Regions from separate parts of the Streptosporangium sp. NBC_01639 genome, predicted to be linked through region 2. Evidence: riboswitches for the same ligand, from Rfam matches in the RefSeq annotation. Region 2 holds a riboswitch; the other holds the start of a gene.
What was found. A riboswitch is a leader RNA that binds a small molecule or an ion and turns the genes downstream of it on or off. The one in region 2 is predicted to bind thiamine pyrophosphate.
Positions count from the first base shown of each region.

Region 1: linked by a shared signal. The riboswitch ahead of OHA77_RS02335 (TenA family protein) and the one ahead of OHA77_RS20500 (purine-cytosine permease family protein) in region 2 are both predicted to bind thiamine pyrophosphate.

Region 1 is NZ_CP109272.1:489,467-496,574, reverse strand. Features, by position in the region: gene OHA77_RS02340 (ABC-F family ATP-binding cassette domain-containing protein) at 1-177, shown strand, start outside; gene OHA77_RS02335 (TenA family protein) at 260-946, opposite strand; TPP riboswitch at 934-1,032, opposite strand; gene OHA77_RS02330 (hypothetical protein) at 1,178-1,447, opposite strand; gene OHA77_RS02325 (endonuclease/exonuclease/phosphatase family protein) at 1,550-3,337, opposite strand; gene OHA77_RS02320 (ROK family protein) at 3,445-4,611, opposite strand; gene OHA77_RS02315 (Gfo/Idh/MocA family protein) at 4,758-6,002, shown strand; gene OHA77_RS02310 (beta-N-acetylhexosaminidase) at 5,999-7,108, shown strand, end outside.
Region 2 is NZ_CP109272.1:4,496,634-4,503,741, forward strand. Features, by position in the region: gene OHA77_RS20485 (ATP-binding protein) at 1-40, opposite strand, end outside; gene OHA77_RS20490 (PAS domain S-box protein) at 198-2,120, opposite strand; gene OHA77_RS20495 (methylated-DNA--[protein]-cysteine S-methyltransferase) at 2,195-2,779, shown strand; gene OHA77_RS20500 (purine-cytosine permease family protein) at 3,071-4,417, opposite strand; TPP riboswitch at 4,408-4,547, opposite strand; gene OHA77_RS20505 (rhodanese-like domain-containing protein) at 4,642-4,965, opposite strand; gene OHA77_RS20510 (GPP34 family phosphoprotein) at 5,183-5,839, shown strand; gene OHA77_RS20515 (LCP family protein) at 5,887-6,864, opposite strand.

The DNA of each region.
Region 1 (7,108 bases), 4.0 Mb from region 2:
GACCTGCTGATCCTGGACGAGCCGACCAACCATTTCTCGCTCACCCTCGTCGAGGAACTCCAGGAGGCGCTGGCCGCCTACCCGGGCGCCCTGGTGGTGGTCTCCCACGACCGTCGTTTCCGCGACGACTTCGTCGGGTCGCACGCCGTACTGCGCGCGGGCAGGCTGCTGAGCTGAGGGTCCGCCCGGTCGGGGTCATCGGCGGGCGAGGTCTCCGCCCAGTGACGGGCGGAGGGGTTCGCAGGCGTGACGGCGGGCGTCAGCCGCCGGGCCGCCACTGTTCCGTGGGCCAGGTCTCCTGGTGCCAGGCGCTGTCCCAGAACATCCACTCGTACTCCGTGGCCTGGACGAACGCCTCGGTCATGGCCGCGCGCGTCTCGCCGTCCGCCCCGGCCGCCAGCCGGTCGGCGATCTCCTTGGCCCGCTCGACCGACTTGGCGAAGTCCGGATCGGCGTAGGTGGAGATCCACGCGCGGTAGGGGTGGTCGGCGACGTCGCCGACCTGCTGCAGCAGCGCCGCCCCCACGTCCTGGTAGACCCAGAAACACGGCAGGAGGGCGGCCACGAGCACCGGGTACGGCGCGGCCAGCGCGACGGCCTGGAGGAAGGAGGAGTAGCCGAGGCAGGTGGGCGAGGTGCGGATGCCCGAGAGGTCGGCGGCGCTCAGGCCGTACTCCTCGATGTAGCCCTCGTGCAGGGTCCGCTCGGCGGCCAGTGCGGCGTGCGCGCTGTCCGCCCAGAACGCGGCCTCCTCAGGGTCGCCGGCCCGCACCGAGGCGGTGGCGAGCGCCTTGGAGAACGCCTCGAGATATCGGGCGTCCTGCACGATATAGAAGGCGAACCGCCTGCGATCGAGCGTGCCCTCGCCGAGCGCGGTGTTGAAGGGGTGCTCGTGGATGGCGCGCAGCAGTGCGGTGGAGCGGGCCCAGACGTCGTCGCAGAACATGACGTCCCTTCGCTAGTTCGAACTAGATCAGGTTCGACGGGTGTGCTCTCAGCCCCGGACCTGCCGGGGCACCCCGCGTCGCGAGTAGGTTAACAGCTCGCTCGTCGGCGGCGGTCACCCCGGTGGTGCCGTGGCGGCGACTCCCGGATCAGGGCGACAGCGGTGGTGCGCGCTCCGCATCCGGGCCGCATCGGCAGGCCATCGGTTCCGGGTGAGACCGCGTCCGGAGGATCAGTCCGCCAAGCGCGTGAGCACCTCACGCATGTCGTCATAGGTGCCCGGTACGTCCGTGGACTTTCCCAGCCGGTGGCTCTCCAGCCGGACGGCGCCCACGTGCCGGGCCCGATAGAACAGCGACCGCAGCGCGGCGCCGGGCGTGGACGACAGCGGTCCGTACGTCTCCCAGAACGCGTCCCGCTCCGTGCCCGGTCGCCGGCCGGCCATGGAGATCGTCCAGTCGGACTCCGGGTCGCCCCACGACGTTCGGTCGCAGTCGAACACGCCGGTGATCGTGGGCTCCGGCGCGCCATCCGAGACCTGCAACCTGCCTGTCGGCGACCGGGGCGGGAAGTCGCCGGCCCTCGGAAGGACCGGCGACGATCGTCATCGAGAGATCTCGTACGGAATGATCTCCGCGAGGGAGGAGGCCCCGTTCATGCCGTAGTCCACGCGCAGCCTCACGTATCTGGCCGCGACACCCTGCATGTCGACGTCGTTCGGCGCCGTCATGCGCGGCCACTCGACCCGCTTGACGTCCCTGAACGTCGTGCCGTCGCCGCTCACCTGCACCACGCCCTTCAGGACGGTGCCGTTCATGTCGTAGCCCAGTTTGGGCTGGAACCGGACCGCGGACAGGGCCCGGACCCGCCCGAGGTCGACCGTGATGAAGTGGGGCTGGGGCGCGATCTCCGGGTAGTTGGAGTGGTAGTCGGTCGTGAGATCGCCGTCGACCGCCCGGACAGGGTCGCCGACGCCGGGCTTGAAGGTGGTCGCCGTCGCGCTGAGCTCGGTCGGCGGGACCGGGGTGCCGACCGGGGTGGCGGGCCAGACGCCGGGGGCGTTCTCTGGCTCCTCGCTGACGATCGGCCGGTCGGGGCCCGTTCCCTCTCCGCGGACCACCACGTCGGTGACGACCGCGCTGTGGTCGGAGTAGAACGGATAGGTCTCGTCGAGGGCGCTGCCCTGGTGGCGGGACAGGCGGCGGTCGTCCGTGCGCGAGCCGAGGACGCGGACGTCCTCGCCTCGCGTGAACACGTAGTCGGTGCGGGCGGGCGCGGAGCGGTAGCCGCTCAGCGAGCTCCAGGTGCGGCCGGGGTAACGCCCGGCGTCGGCGTTGGCGTGGCGGAAGGTGTCGACGAAGCCGGCATCGGTGAACATCTTGGTCAACGGCCACGGCAATACCATGCCCGCGTGCCCGCGCGCGTTCTTGAACTGCTCGGTCCAGTCCAGGTGCGGCCAGGCGTTGAGATCTCCGCCCATGAGCACCGGGGCGTCGTCATCGCCGATGAAGGACGGCAGCGCCTTTTCCAGGATGGCCTTGCCCATGGCGACGCGACGGAAGCGGTCGTCGTCGAGGAGCTGCGCGTCGGTCTTCGTCCGGGGCCGGCCGTAGAGGTTCTGCACGGCCGCCTCGTGGGTGTCCCAGTTGGCGGAGATCTCGTGCCAGGTCCACATGCTGAAGGCGTGGACGTGTTCGCCGTTGGGCAGGCCGAGCCGGGCGCCACCGAGGTTGAACGAGGTGATGTCCGCGTCGGCGTAGCGCGGGTAGACCTTCTCGATCTTGAGCTTCGTGTACAGCCACAGGTTGTCGCCGTTGACGCTGTAGTCCGCCGGCTGGGTGAGCTGCGCGGCGGAGAACCGCTCGCCCGCCGGCCGTCCGGCGTTCAGCCCGTCAAGGATCTTCTGCCCCGATCCGTACCCCTCGACCACGAACAGGACGTCGGGATCGACCTCATTGAGGTACTCGATCATCTGCCTGAGGTTCTCGCCCGTCTTCTCCTGGCCGTTGATCGTGCCACCGACGTAGAGGTTCCACGCCATCAGCCGCAGCGGTGTGCCCACCTGCTTCTCCGGCAGGGACTTGACGGTGGCGTCGACCGTCACCTGGTGCTCGGGCAGCAGGAAGGGACGGGTTCGGGCACCCCCCGTACTGCTGTAGATGGTCTCCCGCGCCCATACCTGGTCACCGCTCCTGACGGTGGCGGTGAACTCCTCCACCTGGTGCGGGCGCGGATTCCCGGTCCACACCACCGTACAGATACGACCGCCCCGGTCCGAGTCGCATTCCATCCGGTGCGGGGGCGACTGGGCCACGGCCGCGGCCGGGGGTGCCGGGGTCAGCAGCCCGGCGAGGGCCAGGGCGACGGCTAAGGGCGGGATCAATCTGCGCATGAGCTGTCCTTTACCGGAGGGTGCCGAGCATGTGGCCGGCGGTGTGCGGGGGGTGAGTGCGTGTGGAGGGGGGGTCTTCGAGGCGAAGGCATGGGCGGAAGGGGCTGTCAGGCGAGGCGCTGGGGAGCGCAAGGGCGGGAAATCGTGCCTTCCGGTGAGAAGAAGTACGTGTCCACGTGGTCCAGCGCCAGGCAGGCCGCGCCGAGGGCGACGCATTCCTCACCGAGCGTCGAGGGCCGGATCTCGGGGACGCGCAGGCAGTGGGGTTCGAGGGCCCGGCGCAGTGCGGGCAGCAGGACGTCGGCAGAGCGGGAGAATCCGCCACCGAGGACGACCAGTTCGGGGTCCAAGGTCAGGACCATGGCGGCGGTGCCGAGCGCGAGATGGTGGGCGTAGGTGTCGACGGCTGCCATGGCGCCAGGGTCGCCGGCACGGGCGGCCGTGAAGACGAGCCCGGCGGCGTCCTCGGGCGGGGCGCCCTGGGCGGCGGGGGAGCCCTCCAAGTGAGCGGCCATGGTGCGCCAGCCGGTCATCTTCATGAGGCCGACCTCCCCGGTGGCGCCGCTGAAGCCGTGGTGGAGCCGGCCGTTGAGGATGAGCGCGGCCCCGGGTCGGCGGCCGGCGTGCAGGTAGACGAGGTCGCGGACGCCTGCCGCGACGCCCAGTCGCTGTTCGGCGAGGGCGGCGAGCTTGCTGTCGTTCTCGATGGTGATCGGGCAGGGCAGCAGCTGCCCGAGATGGCCGATGAGGTCGACGCCGGGCCAGTCGGGGAGGTCGTCGACCCGGGTGATCAGGCCTTCCCTGTTGACGACGCCGGTGCTTCCGGCGGCGACGCCCCACAGGTCGGGCGCGATCAGGCCGGAGGCGACGAGCGCGGCATCGATGGCCCTGCCCACGGCGTCCAGCCGTTCGTGTCGGGTGGTACGCCGGGTCACGGCGACCCGGCCGCTGGCGACAGTCCGGCCGGCGAGGTCGGTGACCATGGCGAGGACCTTGTGAACCCCTATGTCGATGCCGAGCACGTGCCCGGCATCGGCGCGGAAGCGGTACCGCTTGGCGGGTCGGCCCATGCCGCCCGGGGCGGGCTCGACCTCGGCGATCCAGCCGCGTTCCTGGAGATCGGTGACGACGTCCACCATGGAACCCCGCGACAGCCCGATCACCGCGGCCAGTTTGGTGAGCGTCAGCGGGCTGCGCGCCTCACGCAGGGCACGGATGCTGCTGAGCGAGTTCAGCTGGCGCAACCGCTGAAGGTCCCCACCACTGACCTGCACGAGATCACTCCTCACTATTAATGGACTCCTGATTATGTTCGTCTGGCGCGATCTCCACTAGCTGGATCATCCGACAAAGAAGGCTTGACCACAAGGCTGAATCTATGAGTATCTATGGACTCCACAATAAGTCGGGGAGTTCGGCAATGACAGTGACCATAGCCGTCGTCGGAGCGGGAGCCCGGGGCCAGATCTACGCCAGGGCGGCCGCGGCCGACGGCCGGGCGCGGATCGTGGCCGTGGCCGACCCGGATCCGGCCAGACGGGCCAAGCTGGCCGTCGAGCACAGCCTGCCGGAGCAGGCCTGCTTCACGGAGTGGGCCGAGCTGGCCGCCGTGCCGAAGCTGGCCGACGCCGTGGTCATCGCCACCCAGGACCGGTTGCACGTCGAGCCCGCCGTGGCCTTCGCCGAGCTGGGCTACGCCATCCTGCTGGAGAAGCCGATGGCCCCCACCGAGCCGGAGGCGCGCAGGATCGTCGAGGTCGTCGAGCGCAGTGGCGTCGTTTTCGCGGTCGGCCACGTGCTCCGCTACACCGCCTACACCAAGGTGCTCAAGGAGCTCGTGGGCAGCGGCCGGCTAGGCACGATCTCCAGCGTTCAGCACCTGGAGCCGGTGGGCTGGTGGCACATGGCCCATTCTTTCGTGCGGGGCGCCTGGCGCAACGCGACCGAGTCGGGGCCGATGCTACTGACCAAGTCCTGCCACGACATCGACTGGCTGCTCCACCTCATCGAGGACGAGCCGGTCGGCGTGGCGTCCTTCGGTTCGCTGACCCACTTCCGACAGGAGAACCGGCCGGAGGGCGCGGGCGGGCGCTGCGTGAGCTGCGCGGTCGAGCCCACCTGCCCCTACTCCGCCAAACGCTTCTACCTGGGCTGTCTCGGCGATCCGAACCGGGAGTTCTGGCCGCTCGGCGCGGTCACCTCCGACGCCACGACGGCCGGCGTCACGCACGCGCTGGAGACCGGCCCGTACGGCCGCTGCGTCTACGACTGCGACAACGACGTGGTGGACCAGCAGGTGGTGATGCTGGAGTTCGCGCAGGGCGCGACCGCGTCGTTCACGATGACCGCCTTCACCCCGCTGGAACACCGCAAGACCAGGATCTTCGGCACGAACGGCTTCGCCGAGGGCGACGGCCAGAAAATCAGGATCGTCGACTTCGTGACCGGCGCCGAGGAGACGATCGACACCGAGACAAGCGCGGGCGCGTCGTTGGCCGACGGCCACGGCGGCGGCGACACGGGTCTCACCAGGGCCTTCATCGACGCCGTAGTGGCCGGCGATCAGGCGCCGCTCGGAGCCGGCGCGGCCGACGCGCTGGCCGGGCACCTCGTCGTCTGGGCCGCCGAGCGCGCCCGCGAGACCCGGACGGTGCAGGCCCTGTGACGACGATCCCGACGCCCTCCCGCCTCACCCCGGCCGAAGGGCGGTTCACCTTCACCGCCGCCACTCCGCTGACCGCCGATCCGATGTTGGCCAGGGCCGCGGTGTGGCTCCGCGAGACCCTCATCCCGGCCACCGGCCTGCCGCTGCCGGAGGGCCCCGGTGGGGTCGAGATCCGCCTCGCCGAAGGGCTCGGGTCTGAGGAGTACCGGCTCACAACCACGGCGGAGTCGGTGCTGATCGAGGCCGCGGCCCCGGCCGGTGCTTTCTACGGGGCTCAGACGCTACGCCAACTCCTCCCCCCGGCCGCGTTCCGCGCCGGCCGTACCGGGGAGAGGACGTGGAGCGTCCCCGCCGTCAGCATCGCCGACGCGCCCAGGTACGGCTGGCGCGGCTGTCTCATCGACGTGGCCCGCCGCTTCCTGCCCAAGAACGACCTGCTGCGGTACATCGACCTGCTGGCCACGCACAAGCTCAACGTCCTGCACCTGCACCTGACCGACGACCAGGGCTGGCGGCTGGAGATCAGGAAGTACCCGAAGCTGACCGAGGTCGGTGCCTGGCGGCGCGAGTCGCCACTGGGCGCCAAGCGGCACCGCCTGTTCGACGGGCGTCCGCACGGCGGCTTCTACAGCCAGGACGACATCAGGGAGATCGTCGCCTACGCGGCCGACCGGTTCGTCACGGTCGTCCCGGAGATCGACCTGCCCGGCCACACCCAGGCCGCCATCGCCGCCTACCCGGAGCTCGGTAACCTCGACGCTCCACTGGACGTGCGCGTTGAATGGGGCGTCGGCGAGAACGTGCTCAACGTCTCCGACGAGACGATCGCCTTCTTCACCGACGTCCTCGACGAAGTCCTGGAGCTCTTCCCCGGCGAGTACATCTGCGTCGGCGGCGACGAGGTCCCCAAAACCCAGTGGAACGAGAGCATCCCGGCCAAGGAGCGCATCCGCGAGCTCGGCCTGCGCGACGCCGACGAGTTGCAGACCTGGTTCATGCGGCACTTCACCGACTACCTGCTGGCCCGGGGGCGCAAGCCGCTCGGCTGGGACGAGCTCATGGAAGGCGGCCTGCCGGCGGGAGTCACCGTCGCCGCCTGGCGCGGC
Region 2 (7,108 bases):
ACGGCGCGTACGGTAGCAACACGACGTTCGACGCACTCACCTCCCCGTATCCCTGTTCCCCCTGAGGAATGCACCCCCAGTACGACCGAAATGCCCCGTTAGATGGTCTTAGAAACCGAGCGTCAATTACAGCTTGTGCACATTCGACAATAGATCAGCTCATCTGTTACCAGCTCGTTACCGCACCGGCGTGTCACTTAGGTAAGGGCGCCCGGCGTGTCGGCAATGCGCAGGGCCAGTCGCATGCGGGTGCCGCCGCCGGGACGGGGATGCGCCGACACCTCGGCCCCCTGGGCATGGGCCAGGCTGCGCACGATGTAGAGGCCGAGGCCGACTCCGCCGAACCGGCGGCGGTCGCCGCTGTCCCCTTGGACGAACCGCCCGAAGACGTTCTCCCTGCTCGCCAGGGGGATGCCCACTCCCTCGTCGTCCACGACCACCACCACCCGGTCGCCGGCCACCCACGCCTCGACCCTGATGAGCCCGCCGTCCGGCGAATACTTGAAGGCGTTCTCCAGGAGCTGACCAAGCATGATGTCGGTGGCGAACGCGTCACCGGAGACCAGGGGCAGGCCTTCGGGAATGTCCACCTCGACCCGGTGCAGCTCCGACAGGACCGGCAGGCCCAGCGTGGCGGCCTGGAGCAGCTCGGCGAGGTCGAACCCCTCGATTCTGATCACGAGCTCGCCCGCTCCGGCACGGGAGCCCAGCAGCAGGTGGTCCATGAGCTGGCCGAGAGAGGACGCCCGCTCGGCGATGGTGTGCACGGCGGCGCGGCGCTCGATGTCGGTCATGCTGTCCCAGCGCGAGTCGAGCGTGCCGGCGAAACCGCGGACCACCGTGATCGGGGTGCGCAGCTCGTGGCTGGTGGTGGCGAGAAACAGATCCTTGGCCTCCTCCAGCTCCTTGGCCCGGGTGATGTCGCGGAAGTCGATCACGATCTCACCCGTCTCCACGATCTCCGCGCAGAGCACGTCCAGCCACACGCCGGAAGGCAGCTGAAGAGTGAGCTTGTCACCCGGTTCGGGCAGCTGGAACGGCGGAGGACCGCCGATCACCTCGGCCGCGTGGAAACCCGTCAGGTCGGCGGCGGCCGGGTTCCACTGGATGACCCGGCCCAGGCTGTCGAGGACCGCGATGCCGTCGGCGCTGGCGTCGAACACCGCCCGCTCGTGGGCGCGCTGCCGTACGGCCTCCTGGTAGGCCATCGCGTTACCGACGGCGATCCCGGCGTGCCCGGCGAGCAGTTCGAGCAGCTCCAGCTCCACGTGGCCCGCCTTGTGCTTGGCGAACAGAGCGTACAGCGCCCCGTACGGCCGGCCGGCCACCGCCGCCACGCCGAGCGCGATGGTGTGCAGGCCGGGGAGCTGCGACCAGATCAGCTCGTCCAGCCGGGCCTGCTCCCCCGTCTCCAACATCACCGTCCGGCCGGTCCTCAGCAGCTTGCCGACCAGGCTCGTGCGCAGGTCGGCGGTGGAGTCGCGCAGGGAGTCGGGGAGGCGGTGGCTGGCCACGAGGCGGAGCCGATCCCCTTCGATGAGCACGAACCCGCCCGCGTCCGCCCCGGTCAGCTCGGTGAGACTGGCCGCGATCCGGTCGAGCACCGCGGGCAGCTCGCGTTCGGCGTTGATGTCGGCGACCACGTCGGTGAGCCTGCGGACCAGCTGTGCCCGGTGGAGGGCCCGGTCGTGGGCGGTCTCGTCGTCCTGGGCCGGGTGGTAGACGCTGACGTAGCCGAGCAGGACCCCCGCCTCGGATCGCAGGGTGCCGGTGTCCACCCGTACGTCGATCAGGCTGCCGTCCTGCCGGAACCGCTTGGTCCGCAGGGAGACCTGGCCACCGGTGCGGACCCGCTCCAGGACCGCGTTGTGCTCGGCCATGAGCTCTTCGGGGACCACCGGGGCGCGGCGGCCGAGCATCTCCGCGGCGGACCAGCCGAACAGGCGCTCGGCGGCGGGGTTCCATGTCAGGACCGTCTGATCCCGGTCCAGGGCGATGATCGCGTTGGGTGCGCCGGCGACGACCGCACGGCCGATGTCATCGTCACTGGCAACCCTGTTGTCACCCACACACCCATAGTGCCGTGTTAACCGGCCTGATCTTGGCACTTTCGTCCGCATGTGCTGCCACCCGTCGGAGTGATCCGTCCGATACGCTGCGGTCACCACACACCTGGATACGAAAGGGTGGGGCCGTGTCATCCGGTGACATCGACGCATTGCTACGGGTGACCTCGCCCGACTACATAGGGAAAACCCATCCCGACATCGCGTTCGGCACGCTGGACGGCCCGGTGGGGCGCCTCATCCTGGCGGTGACGAACCGGGGCGTGGTGGCGTGCAGCTACGAGGACGAGAACGTCGTCTTCGAGCGCGTCAGCAGGGAGATCGGTTCCTTCATCGGACCGGATGCCCGGCGGCTCGACCCGGTCCGCCGGGAGCTGGACGCCTACTTCTCCGGCAGGCTGCGCGCCTTCACCACCACGGCCGACCTGCGGCTGGCGACCTCGTTCGCCAGGACGGTGCTGCAGATGATGATGGCGGTGCCGTACGGAACGACGACCACCTACCGGGAGATCGCCGAACGGATCGGCAGGCCGAGGGCGCTGCGCGCGGTCGGCAACGCGCTGGGGAGCAACCCGGTCTGCGTGATCGTGCCCTGTCATCGGGTGGTCGAGAGCGACGTCGTCCTCGGCGGTTACGCGGGGGGTGCGACCGCCAAGGAGCGCCTGCTCCGGGTCGAACGGGCCAACAGGACCCACCCGCCCACCGGCCCGTAGGCCGCGTCAGCGGAGCCTCGCCGGTGAGGGGGCGTCCGGCGGCGACCCGAGCGGGACCGGGCTCACCGGGACCTCTCCGGGCACCACCACCGGGTGCCGCCGGCGATCCCCCGGTGCCGGTCGCCGGTGCCCCTCGGCGCCCCTGCCGGGTGCCGCTTTCCGGCGGCACCCGGTGCCGCCTGCCGGGCCGTCTTCGGGTTACGGCACACCGTGCGGCCTACCGGGCCGTCTCCGGGTACGGCACACCGACCGTCTTCGCGGTATAGCGCACCGGCCGTCTTCGGGTACGGCTCACCGGCGCCGGCGGAGCGCGCCGAGACCGAGGGTGAGCAGGCCCGCGACGAGGAACGCCCCGATGGCCGCGCTCATCCACGGCTGCCGGGTGAGGCCGATGGCCTGCCGGGCACCGTCCCAGATCTGCGCCCACCACGAAACGGTCGAGGGCGCGGCGAGCAGCCACCAGGTGGCGAACCCGAGCACCCACGGGATCACCATGAGCCGGCGGGAGGGCGCGTTCTCCGAGGTGTCCCAGTCCCTGCCGTGGCCGAGCAGGAAGTAGTCGACCGCCAGTACGCCGAGCATCGGCACGAACACCGCGCCGATGATGCCGAGGAACGCGCTGTAGGAGTTGACGTCGACGACGAGGGCGATGCCCGTGGTCAGCACGCCGATGACCACGGAGAAGATCCGGCGGTCCACCCTCGGCATGAGGTTCTGCAGCGACATCGCCGTGGAGTAGACGTTCGCGAACGACTGGTCGGTCTCGCGCAGCACGAGGACTCCGAAGAACAACGCGCCGAGCGGCGCCGCCACGAACGGGGCGAACACGGCGGTCGGCTGGTCCAGCACCGCGCCGTGACCGGCGAGCGCCACCGCGTAGATGCCGACGGCCAGGCACGCCACCTGCGCGACGGTGTAGCCGCCGACGACGCCGGTGAAGGCCGCGCGGCTGGATCGCGAGTGCCGGGCGTAGTCCGCCGCGACCGGCACCCACGAGACGGAAAGGGCGATCACGAAGTCCACGGCCGGCGCGAAGGCGTCCCACGAACCGCCGGTCTGGGCGGGGGTCTCACGGAGGAAGACCACCGCGAACCAGATCATCGAGATGATCACCCCGGCTGTGACGAAACGCCGGATCAGCCGGATGGCGCCCAGGGGGTAGATCGTCAGCGCCGTCGTGAGGACACCGGCCGCGATAGCCCAGACCGCGTAGGGGACGGATGTCCCGAAAATGGCCTGTGCGCCCATCGCGACGACCCACAGCTCGAACGCGCCCCAGCCGATCATCTGGATGATGTTGAGCACGGTCGGGACGGAGGAGAGCCGCGCGCCGAACAGCCCGCGCAGCAGCACCATCGCGGGCTGACCGGTCTGCGCACCCGGCACCGCGGCGAGGCCGACCATCGCGGTGCCGATGAGGCTGCCGACCAGGGAGGCGGTCAGCGCCGCGGTGAAGGTGAGCGGGTTGTCGTCGAGCAGTGGGTTGATCAGGAAGAGCGCGAAGGAGAACCCGAGCAGGCTGACGCCCAGGTTCGCCCAGAAGGCGCCCTGGTCGAGCGCGCCGAGAATCTTCGGTGGAGCGTGGTCGAGGGTGAGAGGGGCCTCGGCATGCTTGGCGACAATGACGTCGGACGCCATGAAACGCTCCCTACGCCGGCATTACCCGGACAGGTTCATGCGGTCGGCGGCGCGTCGGAGGGGCCGCGTGCCCCTCTGCGTGGTTCCGCCCTCTCAGCCCGGTCTCGCCCAAGCTCCCGCGATAGACAATTCGCCCCGAATTATGTCATTCATTCCTTTCGGCGCAAGGGTGGGGATCCTCGCGAGGCCGGTTCCACACCTGGCCGGTTCCTCGCGAGGACAGGTCAGGCGACGAACGGGTCCTGCCCGCTCTCGCTGACCATGGGACGCCCGGCGAACTCCCAGGCCTGCATGCCCCCGCCGACGTTGATCGCGTCCCAGCCGACGTGGCCGAGCCAGGCGGCGGCGTTCGCGGAACGGCCGCCGACGCGGCAGACCACGTAGACGGGTGCGTCCTTGGGCACCTCCTCGACCCGGGCCTGCAGTTCCCCGAGCGGAATATGGACGGCCGTGGGCGCGTGCCCGGCCTGCCACTCATCGTTCTCTCTCACATCGAGCAGGAACGCGCCGTCCGGCACGTCCCGCACGTCGACCTCAGAAAAGCTCATGAACCCATTCTTTCAATTCCGTCACCAGATGGGGCACGAAGCGGCTCAACCGCCCGCGACCTCGTCAAACATATGTGCGTATATCCGCATATCGTCACCCACGTGTATCCGCATGTCGTCACCCGCGAGGTTCCTCCGCGCCGCCTGGGCGACAGGCGGAAACTTCGGGATGTCCGCCCCCGACACCCCGGCAGTGCCTGCGACGTAGGGTCGGGTGATGACGACCATCGCTGAGGAAGTCCTCCTGCTCGCCTACAGCGAGGACGAGGGAAGACAACTGGTCGGCTCGTCGGAGCTCGACGCCGCACTCGGCGGCGCCCTCCTGGCGGAGCTGGCCGTCAACGGCCGGATCGACCTGGCCGACAAGAAGGTCACCGTCCTGGATCCCACGCCCCTCGGAGACGAGGAACTGGACACGACGCTGGCTCGGATCGCCGCGGAGCCCAAGGAGCGCAAACCCGACTGGTGGGTCTACAAGCTCCACTCGGCCAAACTCCGCAAGCGTCTGCTCACCCGCCTGGCCGAGCAGGGCGTGTTGCGCGAGGAGCAGCGGAAGATCCTCGGGATCTTCCCCAGCACCCGTTACCCGGAGAGTGACCCCCGGGTGGAGGAGGAGATCCGCGAGCGCGTCCGGAGCGTGCTGTCCGGAGCCGTCCCCGACGAGCGGGTGGCGGTCCTCGTCGCCGTCCTGCACGCGGCCAAGGTCGATCGCAAGGCGTTCCCCGACGCGAACAGGGAACGCATCAAAGAGATCACCGAGGGCGACTGGGCGGGCAAGGCGGTCGCCAAGACCATCGCCGCGATCAACTCCGCCGTCATGACCGCGGTGATCGCAGGATCCGTCGCCGCGAGCAGTTCGGCCTCAAGCGGCTGAGCCTCACCGGCAGGGCGTCGCCGACGCCCTGCCGCACCCCCGCGCGACTAGCCCAGGGCGTCCTTGGGGACCGGCTTGTCCTGGGCCAGAGCCCTGAACATGCGCAGGGCCTTGGCGGTGTCCCACTTGACGACGTCCTGGCCGTTGATGTTGGGCAGGGAGCCGACCGGGACGACCGTGGTCACCGGGTTGTCCCCCATGGCCAGGCCGAGGGAGAGCAGGTTGAAGGCACCGGTCTCCTGGCCGACCGCGACGGAGTCGGCGGCGCTCAACGCGAGCGGGACGGATCGGAAGGGATTGATCAGGACCCCGGGGCTGGCCGCCTTCTTGACCACCGCGGAGAAGAACTGGCGCTGGCGCTGGGTCCGCTCGAAGTCGGGGATGGAGCCGGTGGCGCGGGTGCGGACGTAGCCGAGGGCCGTGCCGCCGTCCATCGTCTGCAGGCCCTTCTTCAAGTCGATGCCCGCCTTGGGGTCCTTGATGGCCTGCTTGACGTTGATGTCGACCCCGCCGACGGCGTCCACGATGCCCACGAAACCGCCGAAGCCGATCTCCATGTAGTGGTCGATCCGGAGCCCGGTCACCTGCTCGATGGTCTTGGAGAGCAGCTTGGGGCCACCGTTGGAGTAGGCGTAGGCGGCGTTGAGCTTGTCGCTGCCGTGGCCGTCGATCGGCACGTAGGAGTCACGCGGAAGGCTGACCAGGGTCGGGCGGTCACCGCTGTCGGGGACGTGCAGCAGCATCATCGTGTCGGTCCGGCGACCGACCGCACGGCCGGTGGCGAGCTTCCTGCGCTGGGCCTTGGTGAGGCCCGCCCGGCTGTCGGAGCCGACCAGCAACCAGTTCGTGCCGGGGGTGTCGGCGGGGCGGCCGTCGTAGTCGGTAAGCGCGTCGATCTTGGTGAGCCGCGAACTGACCACGAAGTATCCGCCGACGGCGAGCACCAGGAGCACGACGAGCAGACCGATGAGGATCCGCACGATCAACTTGCCCGGCTGTTTCGGGCGCCAGGTCATGCCGGGCATCCGCATTCCTCCCTTTCCTCCGGAGGAACCGCCGGAGGAGCCAGCCGGAGATCCCGGGTCAGGGCCGTCCTGCCCCGGAAGAGGCCTCGCCGGGCTGGAACCGGATCTGGCCTTGCCGTAGACCCGTGAGGTCGACCTGGGCCGCGTGTCGTCCGGCCGTGCGTCCCGTACGGGCTCCCCGGCCGGACGGCCCCGTCCCTGCACCGGGTGGGCGGGCTGCCCCGCCGCTCGCGGCGGCGCGGGC